Regions from separate parts of the Methylobacterium sp. Leaf88 genome, predicted to be linked through region 1. Evidence: riboswitches for the same ligand, from Rfam matches in the RefSeq annotation. Region 1 holds a riboswitch; each other region holds the start of a gene.

The links. A riboswitch is a leader RNA that binds a small molecule or an ion and turns the genes downstream of it on or off. The one in region 1 is predicted to bind cobalamin.
Region 2: it holds a riboswitch for cobalamin, as region 1 does, so the genes downstream of both, ASF20_RS14225 (TonB-dependent siderophore receptor) here and ASF20_RS15065 (CbtB-domain containing protein) in region 1, are expected to answer to the same signal.
Region 3: it holds a riboswitch for cobalamin, as region 1 does, so the genes downstream of both, ASF20_RS10010 (TonB-dependent receptor) here and ASF20_RS15065 (CbtB-domain containing protein) in region 1, are expected to answer to the same signal.
Region 4: it holds a riboswitch for cobalamin, as region 1 does, so the genes downstream of both, ASF20_RS06285 (TonB-dependent siderophore receptor) here and ASF20_RS15065 (CbtB-domain containing protein) in region 1, are expected to answer to the same signal.

What each region holds. Positions count from the first base shown of each region.
Region 1 covers NZ_LMMK01000024.1:154,539-159,255, forward strand. The annotation lists gene cobW (cobalamin biosynthesis protein CobW) at 1-200, opposite strand, end outside; gene ASF20_RS15055 (DUF1636 domain-containing protein) at 197-637, opposite strand; gene ASF20_RS15060 (CbtA family protein) at 630-1,400, opposite strand; gene ASF20_RS15065 (CbtB-domain containing protein) at 1,428-1,604, opposite strand; cobalamin riboswitch at 1,642-1,835, opposite strand; gene cobU (bifunctional adenosylcobinamide kinase/adenosylcobinamide-phosphate guanylyltransferase) at 1,921-2,454, shown strand; gene cobO (cob(I)yrinic acid a,c-diamide adenosyltransferase) at 2,451-3,050, shown strand; gene ASF20_RS15080 (hypothetical protein) at 3,050-3,766, shown strand; gene ASF20_RS15085 (cobyric acid synthase) at 3,763-4,717, shown strand, end outside.
Region 2 covers NZ_LMMK01000022.1:180,882-185,598, reverse strand. The annotation lists gene ASF20_RS14235 (PQQ-dependent methanol/ethanol family dehydrogenase) at 1-965, shown strand, start outside; gene ASF20_RS14230 (hypothetical protein) at 1,134-1,364, shown strand; cobalamin riboswitch at 1,833-2,043, shown strand; gene ASF20_RS14225 (TonB-dependent siderophore receptor) at 2,265-4,388, shown strand; gene ASF20_RS14220 (ABC transporter ATP-binding protein) at 4,388-4,717, shown strand, end outside.
Region 3 covers NZ_LMMK01000012.1:783,765-788,481, reverse strand. The annotation lists gene ASF20_RS10020 (FdhF/YdeP family oxidoreductase) at 1-1,169, opposite strand, end outside; gene ASF20_RS10015 (hypothetical protein) at 1,477-1,788, shown strand; cobalamin riboswitch at 1,865-2,067, shown strand; gene ASF20_RS10010 (TonB-dependent receptor) at 2,175-4,343, shown strand; gene ASF20_RS10005 (hypothetical protein) at 4,382-4,717, shown strand, end outside.
Region 4 covers NZ_LMMK01000011.1:85,096-89,812, forward strand. The annotation lists gene ASF20_RS06280 (peptidase) at 1-469, opposite strand, end outside; gene ASF20_RS06285 (TonB-dependent siderophore receptor) at 469-2,583, opposite strand; cobalamin riboswitch at 3,030-3,246, opposite strand; gene ASF20_RS06290 (DUF2934 domain-containing protein) at 3,418-3,606, shown strand; gene ASF20_RS06295 (transcriptional regulator) at 3,640-3,960, opposite strand; gene ASF20_RS06305 (hypothetical protein) at 4,713-4,717, shown strand, end outside.

The DNA.
Region 1 (4,717 bases):
ACGATGTCCTCGTCGCCGCAGCCCTCGATGCCGCAGGCGGCCAGGAACGAGCCGTCGAAGCCGATGTCGCCGAACTCGTTGACGATGATGGCGAGGCGCCGGCCGTTCGCGTTCTCCACGAGGTGGCGCACCAGGGTGGTCTTGCCGGCCCCGAGGAAGCCCGTGACGATGGTGCAGGGGATCTTGGCGACGAGGGTCATTCGGCGGCGTCCGGAAGGGGGGGCGCCGCGACGGGCGGCGGGAATGGGGGAAGGCGGGCGACGACGCCCTTGCGGAATTCCTGCGGCCGGGCCTTCCACGGCACGATGCCGTCCGGCGTCGCGGCATAGAGCGCCACGCCGTCCAGGATGGTGCCGGCCGACGCGACCGGGTCCAGATCGCCGTAGATGTAGGTCCAGCGGCCTTGCGAGGCCACCGCCACCGTGCAGGGGCGCTTGCAAACCGAGAGGCATTCGACGCTCTCGACCGTGATGCCCGGGTGGCCGCCGGCGCTCACGGCGTCCTGAAGCGCGGCGAGCAGGCGGGCGCCCGCCCGCGGCTCCGAGGCGTCGCCGGCCGTCCGGCAGGTGGCGCAGACGTAGAGGGTGACGGCGGCGTGGTCCGTGTCAGGCCGCGGGTCGGGCATGTGGTCAGGCATGGGTCGGCCGCGCGTGGGTCGGCCGGGTCTTGCCGAACAGCCCCCAGGCCCAGCCATAGGCCAACCCGATCACCGCCCAGAACACGAAGGCGATGCCCAGCGAGCGCGCCGCGAACTGCGCGGCGTAGGAGGCCGGCAGGTTCGAGGCGGCGTGGCTCGCCTCCGGCGCACCCGCGAGATGGGGCGCGACGAGGAGCACGATGCCGCCCGCGATGGTGACCGGCGCCCGCCGGATCGCGATGAGGTAGAGCCCCATGGCGGTGGCCGCGGCGGTCATCACCCACCAGAACTGGCGGTCGGCCAGCGGCGCGGCCTCCATCCCGGGGAGTTCCGGCGCGAGGCCGAGGGCGGGGGCCAGCGCCACCGCGAGGAAGCCGCCGATGGCGAAGCGCAGGCCGGTCTCGGGGCTGGGCTCGCGGTTGCAGGCCAGGAGCACGGCACCGAGCAGGAACGCGTAGCCGACGCCGCCCACCAGGGTGGCGAGCGCGGTGAAGGCCATGCGCGGCAGGCCGGGGCCGGGCTGCCAGTCGGGCGCGACCTCGCCGCCCGCCACCGAGGGATCCTTGGTGCCGTGATCGTGACCGCCATGGACGCGGACGATCAGCGAGGCGGGGGTCGGCCGAACGGGGGCGGCGGAGGCCTGCGTCTCGTAGCGCTCGGCCGCGATGATGAGCGGCGAGGTGAGCGCGAGCTGCAGGCCCGTCGCGACGACGGCCGCGAGGAAGCCGGCGACCAGGGCCGCCGACACGAGCCGGATGATCATGGGATTGTCTGCCTTAAGCGGAGACGCTCAGTGGCAGGGGAAGTTCTGGCTGTGGCGGAAGTCGTGCGCCGCGTTGTGCAGCGCCATCGCGGGGGCGAAGCCTGCCATGAACACGAGGCCGAGGCCGAGGAAGGCGGCCACAAGCACGGCGCCGAGGCGCTCGTTGGTGCGGGTGCCGGTCAGGACGAGGGTGTTGGTCGACATCGGGTTCATCTCCTGGCCGCCCCGCCGGCGGCCGTCAAGCATCGAGCGGGAGGACGGCAGGTCTCCTGGCTCGCGGGTCGCTGGTCCTGCCGCCTTCCCGGATCGCTCCAGTGGCTGATGGCAGTCCCGTCTCCGCTCACAGTTGCGGGGGCAGCTGCGGTTTCGAGGTCGCCCCCTCACCGCATTCCCTTTTCACCCCGTCGCCGGGGCACCGTCCGATCCACGCTTCTACGCGGTTGCCGATCCGCTGACAACGCGGCCCGGATCGGATTCCCGCCTTTGACCCGGGACCTCGATTTCGGGCACAGCAGGCCGCATGCCGCATCCTCCACCCAGACTGACCCTCGTGCTCGGCGGCGCGCGCTCCGGCAAGAGCGCCCATGCCGAGGGGCTGATCGAGGCGCAGCCTCGGCCCTGGCTCTACCTCGCCACCGCCCAGGCCTGGGACGACGAGATGCGCGAGCGCATCGCGCTCCACCGCGCCCGCCGCCCGGACGGCTGGATCACGCAGGACGTGCCGCTCGCCCTGCCCGAGGCGGTCGCCGCCGCGACCGGGCCGGTGCTGGTCGATTGCCTCACCCTCTGGCTCACCAACCTGATCCTGGCGGAGGCCGACGTGCACGCCGCCACCGCCGCGCTGCTCGCGGCCTGCGCGGCGGCCCCCGGCCCGGTGGTCCTGGTGGGCAACGAGGTCGGCCTCGGGATCGTGCCGGACAACGCGCTGGCCCGCCGTTTCCGCGATGCGGCGGGGCGCCTGCACCAGCGCCTCGCGGCCCAGGCGGACCGCGTCGTCCTCACGGTGGCGGGCCTGCCCCTGATCGTGAAACCCCAACCCGGAGCCACCCCATGACCGACGCCGACCGCCATCGCGAAAAGATGGAGAAGCGCAAGGCCGTCCAGGATGCCGAGGTGGCGGAGAAGACGATCGAGAAGGGGCTCCTCATCGTCAACACCGGGCCGGGGAAGGGCAAGACCACGGCGGCCCTCGGGCTGATGCTGCGGGCGCTGGGCCACGGCTGGCGCGTCGGCGTGGTGCAGTTCATCAAGGGTGCCTGGGACACCGGCGAGAAGCACGCCCTCACGGCCTTCGGCGACCGGATCGACTGGCACACCCTCGGCGAGGGCTTCACCTGGGAAACCCAGGACAAGGCCCGCGACATCGCCGCCGCCGAGCACGCCTGGGCCAAGGCCCTCGACCTCATGGCCGATCCGACGATCCGCCTCGTGGTACTGGACGAGCTCAACATCGCCCTGCGCTACGACTACCTGGATCTCGAGGCCGTGGTGGCGGCCTTCCGGGCGCGCCGACCGGACCTCCACGTCGTGGTCACCGGCCGCAACGCCAAGCCGGCCCTGATCGAGGCCGCCGACCTCGTCACCGAGATGGCGGTCGTGAAGCATCACTTCGCCGCCGGGGTGAAGGCGCAGGTGGGCATCGAATTCTGATGCGCTTCGTCCTCGGCCCGGTCGGGCTCCTTGTCCTGTCGGGCATCCATCCGGCCTGCGCTGAAACCGCGCCGGCCTGGCCGGCCAGCTATCTCGGCCGCGTCGAGGCCCTGGCGGTGGTGGAGGGCCTGAACGCCCGGCTGCTCGCCAGCCGCTCCGCCACCGCGACCCTCGAAGGCTGGTGCGCCGAGCACGGTATGGCCGCGACGCCGCGGCTCGCGGCGAATCGGCAGCGCGGCGCGGACAAGCCCGCCTCGGAGGAGACGCGCCGGCGCCTGAATGCCGGCCCCGACACCGTCCTCCGCTACCGTCAGGTGCGGCTCGCCTGCGGCGACCACGTCCTGTCGGAGGCGGACAACTGGTACGTGCCCGAGCGCCTGACCCCGGAGATGAACCGCCTGCTCGAGACCACCGACACGCCGTTCGGCCGGGCGGTCCAGGCCCTCGGCACGACGCGGCAGACCATCGGGGCGGAACTCCTGTGGCAGCCCCTGCCGCAAGGGTGGGAGCAGGCGCCGCCCCCGGCGTCGACCTGCGGCGACCTCGCGATTCCCGACCATCTGTTCCGGCACCGGGCCGTGCTGTTCACGGCGGAGCGCGTGCCGTTCTCGGAGGTGGTCGAGACCTACGGGGCCGCCATCCTGGCCTTTCGTCGCGCCGCGCGGCCCGCCGATCCGGCCTGCGCCGCATCCCCGTCGGACGGCCCGCAGCCATGACCCGCGCCCTCATGATCCAGGGCACCGGCTCGGATGTCGGCAAGTCGCTGATCGTGACCGGGCTGTGCCGGGTCTTCGCGCGGCGCGGGCTCGCCGTGCGGCCCTTCAAGCCGCAGAACATGTCGAACAATGCCGCCGTCACCGCCGATGGCGGCGAGATCGGGCGGGCCCAGGCGTTGCAGGCGCGGGCGGCGGGGGTGGCGCTCTCGGTGCACATGAACCCGGTGTTGCTGAAGCCCCAGAGCGAGACCGGCAGCCAGGTCGTGGTCCAGGGCCGCATGGTCGGCACCGCCAGGGCGCGGGACTATCAGGCCTGGAAGCCGCGTCTCCTCGCCTCCGTGCTGGAGAGCTTCTCGTACCTGAAGGCGCAAGCCGACCTCGTGGTGGTGGAGGGGGCGGGCTCGGCGTCCGAGGTCAACCTGCGGGCCGGCGACATCGCCAATATGGGATTCGCCCGCGCCACCGGCACGCCGGTGATCCTGCTCGGCGACATCGACCGGGGCGGCGTCATCGCCAGCCTCGTGGGCACCAAGGCGGTGATCGACCCGGAGGACGCCGCGATGATCCGGGGCTTCCTCGTCAACCGCTTCCGCGGCGATCCCAGCCTGTTCGCCGACGGCATGGCCACCATCGCGCAGGCGACCGGCTGGCCGAGCTTCGGGCTGATCCCGCACTTTCCCGACGCAGCGCGCCTGCCGGCGGAGGACGCCCTCGGCCTCGCGGGCTCGGACTCCGGATCGGCCCGGCGCAGGGTCGTTGCCGTGCCGGTGCTGCCGCGCATCGCCAATTTCGACGACCTCGACCCGCTTCGGGCCGAGCCCGACGTGGCGGTGGTGCTGGTGCGCCCGGGCGAGCCGATCCCGGTGGCCGACCTCGTGCTCCTGCCGGGCTCGAAGACCACCATCGACGACCTCGACGCCTTTCGCGCGGAGGGCTGGGACATCGACCTGC
Region 2 (4,717 bases), on a different contig from region 1:
ACCTCGTCTATTTCGGCACCGGCAACCCCGGCCCCTGGAACTCGGCGCTGCGCCCGGGCGACAACAAATGGACCGCCTCGCGGCTCGCCATCAATCCGGACAACGGCGAGATCGTGTGGGGCTTCCAGACCACACCGCATGACGGCTGGGACTTCGACGGCGTCAACGAGTTCGTGCCGTTCGACATGCAGAAGGACGGCAAGACCGTGAAGGCCGGCGGCACCGCCGACCGGAACGGCTTCTTCTACGTCCTCGACCGGACCAACGGGAAGTTCATCTCGGCTACCCCGTTCGTGAACAAGATCAACTGGGCGAAGGGCATCGACGAGAAGGGCCGCCCGATCTACGACGACGCCTTCCGCCCGGGCGACCCGGCAAAGTCCGAGGACGGCAAGAAGGGCAAGTCCGTCTTCGCGGTGCCAAGCTTCCTCGGTGGCAAGAATTGGATGCCGGTCGCCTACAGTCCCGACACCAAGCTGTTCTACGTTCCATCGAACGAGTGGGGCATGGACATCTGGAACGAGCCGGTCTCGTACAAGAAGGGCGCGGCATATCTCGGCGCTGGCTTCACGATCAAGCCGGTCTTCGAGGATCATATCGGCTCGCTCAAGGCCATCGACCCGGCCTCCGGCAAGACGGTGTGGGAATACAAGAACAAGGCGCCGCTCTGGGCCGGCGTGCTGACCACGGCGGGCAACCTCGTCTTCACGGGAACCCCGGAGGGCTTCCTGAAGGCCTTCGACGCCAAGACCGGTGAGGAAGTCTGGAAGTTCCAGGTCGGCACCGGCGTCGTCGCGTCGCCGATCACCTGGGAGCAGGACGGGGAGCAATGGGTCGGCGTCGCCGCCGGCTGGGGCGGGGCCGTGCCGCTGTGGGGTGGCGAAGTGGCGAAATCCACCGCCGGAATCAACCAGGGTGGAAGCTTCTGGGCCTTCAAGCTGCCCAAGACCGTCGCCACGCGCTGAACGGAGCCGTCATCGGACGGTGGCTCCGGCCATCGCCCGACCGATGACTCCCGAATTTTCTGAAAGCGTGCCGGCCTTCGCTCGAGGGTTTGGCGCGCCCGAGCTCCGGAATGTCGGCGGTATCTCAACAACCGCAGGCATCCCGGAGCTTTCTCATGCCTTGACCATATCGCCCGCTTCGAGTGGAGCTGCCCGTTCCGCGTGTCGTGGTGGGGCGTGAGCTTCCCCCTCGCCGCAGCATCCGTCGCGGCCCTGCGGATCGCGACGGCGCGGCCGGGCCCGGCGATCGACCTCCTCGCCGTCTGCCTGCTCGCGCTCGCGACGGCGGTGATCGGATGGCTGCTCGCCCGGACCCTCATCGGACTCGCCCGCGGGGAGCTGCGTACGCTGGCGCAATGACAGGCAGGCGCGACATGACCTCGCTCACCCGCGACGAAGAATTTGAACGTCGAAATTGAGACACCGCGAGAGCTGACTGTGTATTTGCAAAGGGCGCATCCCTGATAGAGTAGAGGTGGATTACACGTCCGCTTACGGGAGCCGCACGAAGGCGCTTGAACGACTGGGTTGGGTCGAGATCCGCCGGTCCGGTCTATGACCGGGACGGGTGAAATGCGGTCCGGCTGCTTTCGATCGGAAGACGTTCTTAAGCAGCCTATCGTGGAGGCCATCGGGCATCGGCCAGTTGCACCACCAGGCACAGGCTGCCTAACCTCTCACCCCAGATGGACCAGAGCCTCCGCTCCTGAACACCGCAGACCGTCCCAAATCATCTGACGACGCACAACCATCCGGAACCATGCCGATGCAATGTTACAATGTTGCGGAAAATGGCGTTCCCTCGATTGACTATGCGGCGGCGCCCAGCGAATGTCTGACCGTCAAGGTTCCTGCGGGCCGTCGGCTCGCGGGCTAAGAGGGAATTCGGGGTGCTCGCAAGAGTGCTTCCGAAGCTGCCCCCGCAACTGTCAGCGGCGAGCCCTTTCCGTTCATGGTCACTGGTGCGTCGCACCGGGAAGGCTGAGGCGAGGGCAATGACCCGCGAGCCAGGAGACCTGCCTTGCACCACGATACGTCTCTCGGGCGGGGTGTCCCGGCGGAGCGCATGAGCGGGCTCGGCTGCTGACGCGGCCGATCCTGTGAGGGCACCCGCTCGGCCGTCGCTCGACAACCTTGAGCGCACCGGTGCCCCTTCGTCCGAGCCTGCCCACCGCGACGGCCCCGATCCCGAACCCGCCCGCATCCACCAAGCGCCGCTGGAGACCCGAACGCCGGGGATCGCGTTGCGCCCTTGCCGCGATCCTCTCGACGGTTTCACCCACCTTGGAGGCACGGGCGCAGGAGGCCGTCACGCTGGAGGAGCTCTCCGTGGAAGGGGATGGCAGAGGTGCCCCGACCGTCGCTGGTGCTGGTCCCAACCCAGGTATCGGCCTGATCGGTCCGACCCCGAGTTACCGGGCCGACCGGGCGGTGAGCAGCACGAAGACCGACACGCCTCAGCGCGACGTGCCCCAGGTCGTCACCGTCGCGCCACGCGAGGTCATCACGGATCTCGCTGCCACCCGCGTCGACCGCGTCTTCAACTACACGCCCGGCGTCGCCCAGCAGAACAATTTCGGCGGCCTGACGGTGTTCAGCTACGCCATCCGCGGCACGACGACCTCGGAACTCTACCGCAACGGCTTCCCGATCAACCGGGGCTCGCCGCCGCCGCCCGACACCCAGAACGTCGAGCGGATCGAGGTCCTGAAGGGTCCCGGCGGCGGCCTGTTCGGGCGCAGCGACCCGGGCGGCCTCGTCAACTTCGTCACCAAGCAGCCGACCGCCGAGCGCTTCGTCGAGATGGGCGGCCTGTGGGGCTCGTTCGAGCAGTTCCGCGGCACGGTGGATGCCGGCGGCGCACTCAACGAGGACGGCACGCTCCTCTACCGCTTCAACTTCGCGGGCGGACGCCAGAACAGCTTCCGCGATTTCGTGGATGGCGACCGGCTCCTCGTAGCTCCCGTCGTGAGCTGGCAGATCACGCCGGACACGAAAATTACCGTCGAGACCGAGTTCCTGCGCAACCGCATCGTGGTCGACCGGGGCGTGATCGCGATCAACAAGCAACTCGGCTTCCTGCCGATCTCCCGCTTCCTCGGCGAGCCGGGGCAGAGCACCGACCAGAGTTCGGACACCATGCAGGTGCGCGTCGAGCATCGCTTCAACGCCGATTGGCAGATGCGGCTGGCCACCCACTTCAACACCGGCTCGCTGGTCGGGGAATCGGCGGAGGTCCGTGGCCTCGCCGCCGACAACCGCACCGTCCTGCGCGACCGGAATTTTCGCGATTACCGCTGGGATACCGCCATCGGTCAGGCCGAGGTGGTGGGGCGCTTCGCCACCGGCGATCTCGGTCATACCCTGCTTCTCGGCTTCGAGCGCGAGAGCACCGACAGCCGCGTGGTCTACGACCGCTCGAACTTCCGCCAGAGCCCCTACAGCCTCGACATCTACGATCCGCGCTACGGCCAGGCCCTCCCGCCGCTCACCATCCGGCGCAACAACCTGGAGCGGGTCACCAACACCGGCCTTTACGCCCAGGACCAGATCGCGCTGAGCCCTGAGTGGAAGGCCTTGCTCGGCGTGCGCTTCGACTTCTTCGAGCAGTCCTTCCTTGAGCGCACGACGGCGACGCAGACGGAACAATCCCGGGTGGCGGCGACGCCGCGCGCCGGCCTCGTCTATCAGCCCCTGCCGGCGCTCTCGCTCTACACCAATGTCGGCACCAGCTTCCGGCCTAATATCGGCCCCGACGCTTTCGCGGTAGCTCGCTCTGTGCCGTTCGAGCCCGAGACCGGGATCGGCTACGAGGTCGGCGCCAAGCTCGATCTGTTCGGAGGCGCGCTCGGCCTGACGGCGGCGGCCTTCCGCATCGAGCGCGAGAACGTGCTGACGGCCGACCCCAACAACAGCGGCTTCTCGTTGGCAGCGGGCGGCGTGCGCAGCCAGGGCTTTGAACTGACCGCCGCCGGCCAGATCACCCCAGAGATCAAGATCCTGGCGGGCTACGTCTACGCTGATGCCGAGGTGACCAAGGACAACGTGCTGCCGATAGGCGCACCGCTCATCAACATCCCGCGCCACTCGGGCAGTCTGCTCGCCGTGCACGAGGTGCAGGCGGGCCCCTGGAAGGGCCTTGGCCTCGGCGGCGGCGTGCGCGGCGTCGGCGAACGCGCCGGGGACGCGGCAGGCTCCGGCTTCGTGCTCCCGGCCTACATCGCGGTCGATGCCCTGGCCTATTACCGCTACGAGAACATGCGCTTCGGCCTCAACGTCGAGAACATCTTCGACGCGACCTACTACGAGAGCTCGAACAACGCCTTCCGGGTCTATCCCGGCGCGCCCCGGCGCTTCACCGGCACGATCTCGGTGCGGTTCTGATGGCTGACGTCACCACCCATGCGGGTGACTTCGTCCTGGAGATCCAGGGGGCGAGCAAGCGCTTCGGCGAACGCCGAGCCCTCGATGGCCTCGACCTGTCGCTCCGCCCCGGCGAGGTCTTCGCCCTGCTCGGGCCGAACGGTGCCGGCAAGACCACCACGGTCAACCTGATCCTCGGCTTCTTGAAGGCGGATGCCGGCACGGTCCGGGTCTGCGGTGTCGATGCCGGCGCCGACCCGGTCGGTGCCCGCCGACACGTGGCCTACATCCCCGAGCAGGTGGCGCTATATCCCGGCCTCTCCGGGGTGGAGAACCTGCGCTACTTCACG
Region 3 (4,717 bases), on a different contig from region 1:
AGCAGCATCACGTTGGCGAGTTCCCGGACGGTGGCCACCGAATGGCGGTGCTGGGTCACGCCCATGGCCCAGGTGCAGATCACCTTGTCGGCGGCTAGATAGACCCCGGCCGCGACCTCGAGGTCGGCCCGGGCCAGGCCGGACTGGTCCTCGATGGATTCCCAGGGGGTGGCGTCCACGGCGGCCCGGTAGGCCTCGTAGTCCGCGGTGTGGTTGCGCAGGAAGGTCCGGTCGAGCAGCGACGGCTGACCGACGGCCAGGGCCGCATCGTCGGCCGCGAACACCGCCTTGGCGATGCCCCGGAACGCCGCCATGTCGCCGCCGAGGCGTGGCTGGTAGTAGTGGCTCGCCACCGGCGCGCTGGCGCCGCGCAGCATCTCCACGGTGTTCTGCGGGTCGGCGAAGCGCTCCAGCCCGCGCTCGCGCACGGGATTGAACACCACGACCTTCGCGCCGCGCTGGGCCGCCCGCCGCAGGTCGCCGAGCATGCGCGGATGGTTGGTGCCGGGGTTCTGCCCGACGACGAAGATCGCGTCGGCTTTCTCGAAATCCTCCAGCAGCACGGTACCCTTGCCGACGCCGATGGCCGCCTGGAGGGCGATGCCGCTGGCCTCGTGGCACATGTTGGAGCAGTCGGGGAAGTTGTTGGTGCCGTAGTGCCGGGCGAAGAGCTGGTAGACGTAGGCGGCTTCGTTCGAGGCGCGGCCCGAGGTGTAGAACTCGGCCTGGTCCGGGTGGTCGAGCCCGCGCAGGGTGGCGCCGATTTCCGCGAACGCGGCGTCCCAGGTCGTGGCGACGTAGCGGTCGCTGGCCGCGTCGTAGCGCATCGGATGCGTCAGGCGGCCCTCGCCCTCCAGGGCGTAGTCGGTCCAGCCGCGCAGCGCGCTCACGGTGTGCTTGGCGAAGAACTTCGGCGGCGTGCGCTTGTCGGTGGCCTCCCAGGACACCGCCTTCACGCCGTTCTCGCAGAACTCGAACGAGGACCCGTGCGCCGGATCGCCCCAGGCGCAGCCGGGACAGTCGAAGCCGTCGGGCTGGTTGGCCTTCAGCATGGCGCGCGCACCCGACAGGGGTGCCCGGCTTCCCAGCAGGTGCTTGCCGCAACTTTTCAGGGCCCCCCAGCCGCCAGCCGCGGAGGAGCGCTTCGGGGTCGCGACCGGATGATCCATGACGGGGTCCTGAGGGGCAGGGCTCGCATGGCCGACGATCGGCCGCGAAGCGGAGCAGTCTCGCCTCAGCGATATCGCGATGCACAGCGTGCGCTCAATCGCGCGAAAACGCAGGCCAGTCATGCCGTTAGGGGTCCCATGCGTTTTTTGCAGAGCCGATGAAGACCGGGTTAAAACCGTTCCAGGCCGCAATGCGGACAATCGGGACCTTCCTCTCCGGCCCCGGTCCCTGGCGGAGGGCGGGTCGATCGCCTAACCCTCGGGCCGGATCGGCCGCTGGAAAGCGGGGTAGATGGGAGCGTGGGAGATGCGGACGCCGGTGAGGATCTTCGCGGCGGCGGCCGTCGGCCTCGCGGTCGGCCTCGCGGTGATGGCGCACGATCGGCAGATGGGCGCCGAATGGGCCGTGTCGGCCGAGCAGATCGCCGACGCGCAGGCCTACGGCAAGCCCGGCGTGGAGCTTCCGCCGGGCCACATGGTGACCGCGCCCCAGCGCAGCGAGGGCGCGGAGCGCCTTCCCCTGAAATGGATCCTCCTCGGCCTCGCGGCCGGTGGCGCCGTCCTAGCCGGCACGGGCCACCGGCGCGCGCCGGCGCGGAAACCGGATGACCGACCCTGACGCCCGACGCCTGTCGCCTGCCGGGCACACCGGCCCGAAAACCCCGCGCGGCCATTGACGCCGTCACCGCGTGTCGGGCTTCCTGGCGTCGGACGGTTCCTCCCCGGAGGATCAAAAGGGAACGCGGTGAGGAGTTTTGCTCCAACGCCGCGGCTGCCCCCGCAACTGTAAGCGGCGAGTTCCTCATCAGCACGTCACTGGGTGTCTCGACATCTGGGAAGACGATGAGAGGGCGGTGACCCGCGAGCCAGGAGACCTGCCGTCAGTCGTGGTCACACGCGAAACGCATCGGGCGGGGTGTCCTGGTGGGTGTCGGGGCGGATGCCGTGCGGCATCCGGGCCGGCCTCGTTCGCGGTGACGTGCCACAGACGTCGCCCGAGGTCCCATGTCGTCCTCCCGTTTTCGCTCGTTTCCCCGTTCACGGCCCACCGCCCGATCCTGGCTCCTCGGCGCCTGCGCCGGTTTCCTGCCCTACGGCGCCGGGATTCCGGACGCGTTCGCCGAGACTGCGCAGGCGGACCTCGCCGAATTGTCCGTGACCGCCGAGGCCCCGGCCAGCGGTGGCCGCGGGCCAGCCGCCCATGCGGGATTCGTCGGCGGCGTCACCGGCATCGGCGGCGGCCTCCGCAGCGTCGATGCGGCGAGCGCCGGCGTGATCTCGGGGGCGGCACTGAACAGCCGGCCGATCACCCGGCCCGGCGAGGCGCTCGAGAGCGTGCCCGGCCTCATCGTCACCCAGCATTCCGGGGAGGGGAAGGCCAACCAGTTCTTCCTGCGCGGGTTCAACCTCGACCACGGCACCGACATCGCGCTTCACGTGGACGGCATGCCGGTGAACATGCGCACCCACGCCCACGGCCAGGGCTATGCCGACCTGAATTTCCTGATCCCGGAACTCGTCGGCGCGGTCGAATTCCACAAGGGACCCTACTTCGTCCGCGACGGCGACTTCGCCTCTGCCGGCTCGGTGCGGATCGACTATCTCGACACGGTCGCGCGCAACCTCGCGCTGACGTCGCTCGGCAGCTTCGGCTACAAGCGCGCCCTCAGCATCGCCTCCGCGCCCCTCGGCGAAGGCCACCTGCTCGTGGCCGGCGAGGCCCAGACCTATGACGGCCCCTGGGACGTGCCCGACCGCCTCGCCAAGCTGAACGCCGTCGTCCGCTACAGCCAGGGCACGGCCCTCGACGGCTTCGCGCTGACGGGCATGGCCTACTGGGCCAAGTGGAACGCCACCAACCAGATCCCGGAGCGCGCCGTGGCGGAGGGGATCATCGGCCGCTTCGGCTCCCTGAATCCCACGGACGGTGGCGACACCGGCCGTTTCTCCCTCTCGGGCCGCTGGAGCCGGACGAGCGACGCCGGCATCACCCGGGCGAGCGGCTACGTCATCCGCTACGGCATGAACCTGTTCAACGACTTCACCTACTTCCTCAACGATCCGGTGAACGGCGATCAGTTCCGCCAGCGCGACAGCCGGGTGCTCGGCGGCGGCGAGGTCAGCCACACCGTCGAGGGCACCCTGTTCGGCTTGGCCGCGGAGAACGAGATCGGCCTCCAGACCCGCACCGACGCCATCCGGGTCGGCCTGTTCAACACCACGGCGCGGCAAACCCGCTCGACCGTGCTCGATGACCGGGTGCTGGAGGCGAGCGCGGCCCTCTACGTCGAGAGCCGGATGCGCTGGACCGACTGGCTGCGCACCAGCGTCGGCGTGCGCGCCGACGGGTTCTCCGCCGATGTCCGCTCGGACACCCCGGCCAATTCCGGCACGGCCCGGGACGGGATCGTCAACCCGAAGCTCGGCCTCGTGCTGGGACCCTGGTTCGACACCGAGGTGTTCGTGAATTACGGGGGCGGCTTCCACTCGAACGATGCCCGCGGCGTCACCGCCACGGTGGATCCGGCGAGCCCGCTCTTCAACATCAGCCGCTCGCCCTTCCTCGTGCCTTCGACGGGCTCGGAGATCGGCCTGCGCAACCGCAGCCTCGCCGGGCTGGAGACGGCGGTGACGCTGTTCCAGCTCGACTTCGCCTCCGAGAACCTGTTCCAGGGCGACAGCGGCACCACCGAGCCGAGCCGTCCCACCCGCCGCTTCGGCGTCGAATGGACCAACCGCTACGCGGTGACGCCCTGGCTCTCCCTGGAGGGGGACCTGACGGTGACGAATGCCCGCTTCGCGGACCGCGACCCCGTCGGCAACCGAGTCCCGGAGGCGCCCACCACCATCGCCTCGGCCGGGTTCACCTTCGGCGAGGGGCCGGGCTGGTTCGGAGCGATGCGCCTGCGCTACTTCGGGCCGCGGCCGCTGATCGAGGACAATTCGGTGCGCTCGCGCCCGACGGCGCTGGTCAACGGGCGGGTCGGCTACAACTTCGACAACGGAATCAGCCTGTCCCTCGACGTGTTGAACCTGACCAACGCCCAGGCCGACCAGATCACCTACTTCTACACCTCCCGTTTGCCCGGCGAGGCGGCGGACGGCGTCGCGGACCGGCACTTCCACCCCGTCGAGCCGACGGCGGTACGTCTGACCCTGGCGGGGCGGTTCTAGGTCACATGCCGGGTGAAAGTCTGTGAGATGACTTTGCCATGTTGACGAAGCGTGGAACCACAGCTTACGCGGCTGTCATGCGTGCTTGGCGGCCAGATTGGGGATTCTGCCGTGCGGTCATCGCCCTGACCGTCCTCTACGCGCTTTGCCTGCAGGCGTTGCTGGGTTCCATGGCGCCCGTGCCCCAGCTGAGCTTCAACACCATCATCTGTGCCGAACACGCCGGAACGGACGCTCCGACGGACGCGGCACTGCCCTGTCGGCATTCGTGCTGCACCCTGGTGCAAGCCGTCATGGTGCCCGTTCTGGTTCTCGCCTTCGTCGCCGTGCGCTGGTCGCCCGGCGATGCGGTGCTCCGCGCCTGGCGGACCGGA
Region 4 (4,717 bases), on a different contig from region 1:
GGAAGGGGCGCACCGGGTCGTAGCGGTCGCGCACCGTCCATGGGTCGCGGGTCACCGCCCGCACGGTGGCGCCCTCGCCGAACGACGCCCGGGCGGCCGCCCCGTCGATCTCGCCCAGGGCCTGCCCGGTCTCGGCCGAGACCACGTGCCGGGCGTCGTCGCGGGTGGTGACCTGATAGACCGGCGCCCCGCCCCGCATGGACAGGCTGAGGCCGCCGGGGGCCGGGTCGAGCCCGGCCCGGGCCAGGGCCGCGTCCGGGCCGAGGAGGACCCGGTCCCAGGCGAGGGGCGCGAGGCGGGACAGGCGCTCGGCCTCCGTCAGGGCCGGAAACGCCACGTAGAGCATCACCAGCCCCGACAGCACCCAGGCGGCGAGGAACAGCCCCGTGGCGATGCCGAGCCAGCGGTGGCCGATGATCAGCCCGCGCTTCAGGGGCTTCAGGAAGGCCCGTTTCGGAGAGGCCCGCATCAGAACCGGACGCTGTAGGCGACCTCGACGGAGCGCGGCCGGCCCAGCAGCCAGTTGGTGCCGACCCCGTTCACCGCGTTGCCGCTGATCGCGTAGATCGTGTCGAACAGGTTGTAGGCGCGCAGCGACAGGCGCGAATCCGGCGTGACCTGGTGGTCGAGCCCGGCATTGACCAGGGTGTAGGCCGGGCGCTTCGCCTGGTTGCCGAAGTCGCTGAAGGTCTCGCCCACGTGCTGCAGGCCGACCCGGGCCTCCCAGGCCGGGGCGAAGGCGTAAGTGACCCAGAGGTTGCCGACGCGCTCCGGCACGTCGATGGGCTGGCGCCCGGCATAGGACACCACCGCCCCGCCGACCGCCTGGTCGAAGGTGTCGTACTGGGCATGCAGCAGCGCCAGGTTGGCGTCGATGCGCCAGGCCTCGGAGAGGTGCAGGCTCAGGGCCGCCTCGACGCCGAGGGAGGATTGCTGCCCGACCTGGGTCGAGAGCGTCGGCTGGCCCGGTACCGCCGAGATCAGGTTGTCCTTGACGATGCGGTAGCCGGCCAGCGTCCACTCGGCCCGGCCGTCCCAGGCCACGCCCTTGGCGCCGACCTCCACCTGCTTGCCGGTGGAGAGCCGGAAGTTGGCGAGACTCTGCGACAGGGAGATCAGGCTGCCCACCGGATCGGTGGCGGTGGCGTACTGGGCATAGAGGGCCAGCAGCGGCGTCGGGTTGTAGACGGCGCCGAAGCGGTAGCTCAGCGCCCGAAAGTCGCGGTCGAAGGTGTTGCCGGTGACGAGGTCGGTCCGCTGCAGCACCGGCGCGTCGTAGCGCACGCCGGCCAGGAGCGAGACCTGGTCGGACAGGATCAGGCGGTTCTCGGCGAAGACCGAGGCCTGGCGCGTGCTGGTGGCGTAGGCGGGCCGGGCGCGGCCCTCGGCCGGGAACAGGCCCGGGTCGTAGGCGAAGGGATCGACGCTGGTGGTGGTGTCGAAATAGAAGTTGTTGGTGTGCCGGAAGGCGATGTGGTTCACGTCGAACCCGGCCAGGAATTCGTTGCGGAAGCCGAACAGGGTGCCGCGGAAGGTGGCGTCGAGGCGGTTCCCGATCTGCTCCTGCTGGTGGTAGATCTCGAGGTAGTCGGAGCGGTCGATCCGGCCGGTGCCGCGGTTGAAGGCGTATTGCTCCACGTCCCGCCACTGGCGCCGGCTCTGGAGCCGGTAGGCGGTGTTGCGGACCGTGACGTCGGCGCTCGGCGTCCACTCGGTGCGCAGTTGCGTCCAGTTGTCGGTCCAGAGGATCTGGGCGTCGCGGACGTTGTAGTTGTTGAACCGGAGGGCGTCGCGGATGCGCCCGTCGACGAGGGGCGTGCCCCAGTAGCGGGCCGGCTCCTGATAGCCGAAATCATGGCTCAGGGTGACGGCGAGGTCCGGCGTCGCCTGCAGGGTCAGGGCGCCCGAGACCGCGAGGTTGCGGAAACTCCCGTCCGGGGCGATCCAGCCCTCGGCGCGGTTGCCGCTGATGTTGAGGCGGTAGGCGAGCGCCTCCCCGATCGGGCCGCCGGAATCCAGGGCCAGACGCGCCAGACCGTCCGAGCCGACCGCCGCGCGGGCCTCGTTGAGGGGCGTGAAGACCGGCTTCTTGGTGACGACATTGATCACGCCGCCGATGGCGCCATCGCCGTAGAGCACGGAGGCCGGCCCGCGCAGCACCTCGATGCGCTCGACGTTCCAGGTGTCGAACGGGAAGGTGACGGTGCCGGCGCCCACGAACAGGCGGGTGCCGTCGTAGAGCTGCTGGATCGAGTTCGGGCCGGAAAAGCCCCGGGCCGTGAAGGCGCCGTTGCCGTTGCCCGGCGCCGCCACCGTGGTGATGCCGGTGGCGTTCTGGGTGACGGCCTCCGCCACCGTGTTCTGGCCGCGCAGCCGCGTGGTCTCGCCCGCGATCACGTCGACGCTGGCGGGGGTCTCCAGGGCCGTCAGGCCGAGGCGGCTGGCGCTGCGGCCGGGGCTGCGCAGGTTGAGCCCCTCGGCGGGCGCCGGGCCGCCCCGCCCGGAGCCCGCGACCTCCAGGGTCTCCAGGGTGACGGCTGGCGGGACCTCCCGGGTCTCGGCCTCGGCGGAGATCGGCAGCAGGCCGCCGAGCAGGGCCGCCAGGGGCAGGACGTGTCGCGACGGCAAGGTCGGGCCTCGCCGCGACCCGCGCGCGTTCGCGGTTCGGGACGGGATGGGGGCGACGGGCATAGGGTAACGGGACGTGGGGCAACCGGACATGGGGCAACCGAACAAGGGCGCGGGCATCGGTCGGGGCCGACCTGCCGTCTCCGCTAGACTGAATGTTATAACATTACAATCGGCAAGCGGGGCCCGGGGCCGGCGTGTCCGCGGCCCAGCCGTCACCGGGCCGCGCGGGGCGGCCGGAGGGAGCATGCGGGAGCAAGACTTGCGGGCGAGGACGGGCATCGACGGGACGGCTGACGCGACGAGTCGCGCGGAGTGGCACGTCACCGCGAAGAGGTCGGCCCGTTCGCGGCAAGCGAACGCCCCGACACCCACCAGGACACCCCGCCCGATGCGTTTCGCGTGTGACCACGACTGACGGCAGGTCTCCTGGCTCGCGGGTCACCGCCCTCCCATCGTCTTCCCAGGCCCGGGTCCTGACGGACCGTTCACCCAGTGACGTGTTGATGAGGAGCTCGCCGCTTACAGTTGCGGGGGCAGCCGCGGCCTCGGGCTCTCGCCCTCACCGCGTTCCCTTTTGATCCTCGTTAAAGAGGAACCGTCGCGGGTAAGCTAGGCCGTTTCCGGCGCCGCCGTCAAATCCCCCGGGGTTCGGCAGCCTGCCCTGCGAAGGGGGCGACCGGGGCAGCCTTGTGCGCATCGGGGGACAAATCCCGCCGTGGAGCGTTGGCCCCGCAGGGAGAACCGGGCTGTGACGCTGTGACCGAGACTGAAGGAGCAGAGAGCACGATGTCCGAGGATGGGATCACGTTCGAGCGGATCCGCGAGCGCGCCCATGAGATCTGGGAGCGCAACCACCGCCCCGAGGGGTTCGAGGTCGAGTTCTGGCTGATGGCCGAGCGGGAGCTGCGGGCCGAGCGCGCCCGCAACGCCCCGAAGTCGGCCGCACCGGCGCAGGAGGACGCCGCCTGTCCCTGACGGCGCCGGGGACGGGCTCGGGGGCGGGTCGCCTCAGCCGCTCGCCGCCACCGCGTCGTGGTCCGCGAACAGGATCGCGTGGGTGAACGGGCCGTCGACGCGAATCGGGGCCCGGACGAGGGCCTTGACGGGGACGTCGCGGACGGCCGCCCAGGCGCGGTAGCAATTCGGTGGGATCCGTCCCCGTCCGGTCTCCAGCTGCGAGAGGACGGTGTCGTATTCGGCCCCGACCACAGTGGCGAGCGGGCGCCGGCATAGGCCGCGCGCCGCGCGCAGGGGCTTCAGGAAGCGACCGCCCTCCCGGCCCGGTTCCGACACCCCCGCCGAATCCGGGCGTTGGCGGTGAGCAGACACGTGGGACATCCCTCCTCGGACAGCATGGGGAGGGCGCGATCATGGCAGTACCGCAAATCCCTCGGAGAGCAGGACCCGGGCGCCTGATCGGAAGGCGCAGGCCCGGCCGGCGCCGCCGCGACGCCGCGGGCGGGGGCGCCGTTCGACGCGCCTGATCCGGCGGCGCCGCCGGGCTAGTCGGAAACAGCCCGGACTGCGCCGTGATCCGTGGATCGGGACTTCCCGTTCGGGAACGCTCCGTTCCCGCGTCGCCTGCGCCCGCACCAGATGTGCCGCGCGCCATGAGGGCGCGGGCGACGCGGTCGGTGCTGAGCGACGGCTTAGGGCGCGATACGGCCCGTGCGGGCGACGGCGATCGCCTTCGGGTTCTTCATCGAGCGGTTGCCGGAGAAAACCGACGATCCCGAACCGCGTGTCGACGGGCCCGCGTTCCCGCCGCGGCGGGCCGCCTTCGGCCGCGCCGGGCACGGGGTCTCGACCCTCATGGTCCTGGGGCTGGGGTTCGGACTGGCTCTAGCCTGGGTCGTCTTCCTCTGTTGGGTCGCTCACGGAGTGCTAAGGTTGATAATGGACTAACGACCGCAGTGCAGCTGAAATTGTGCAAAGCACAAAAGTGCTGTTTATTTCCGCTTGTGTCCTCTCAATACCTAGGTAGTCTGGCTCCCGGTGTCGTTGGTGCGCAAATGCTTCTGATCTGTTTTGCCTCGCTCGGAGCTGCCGCAAGCCAGGCCGTGCGCCTGCCGGGTCTTCTGGTGAT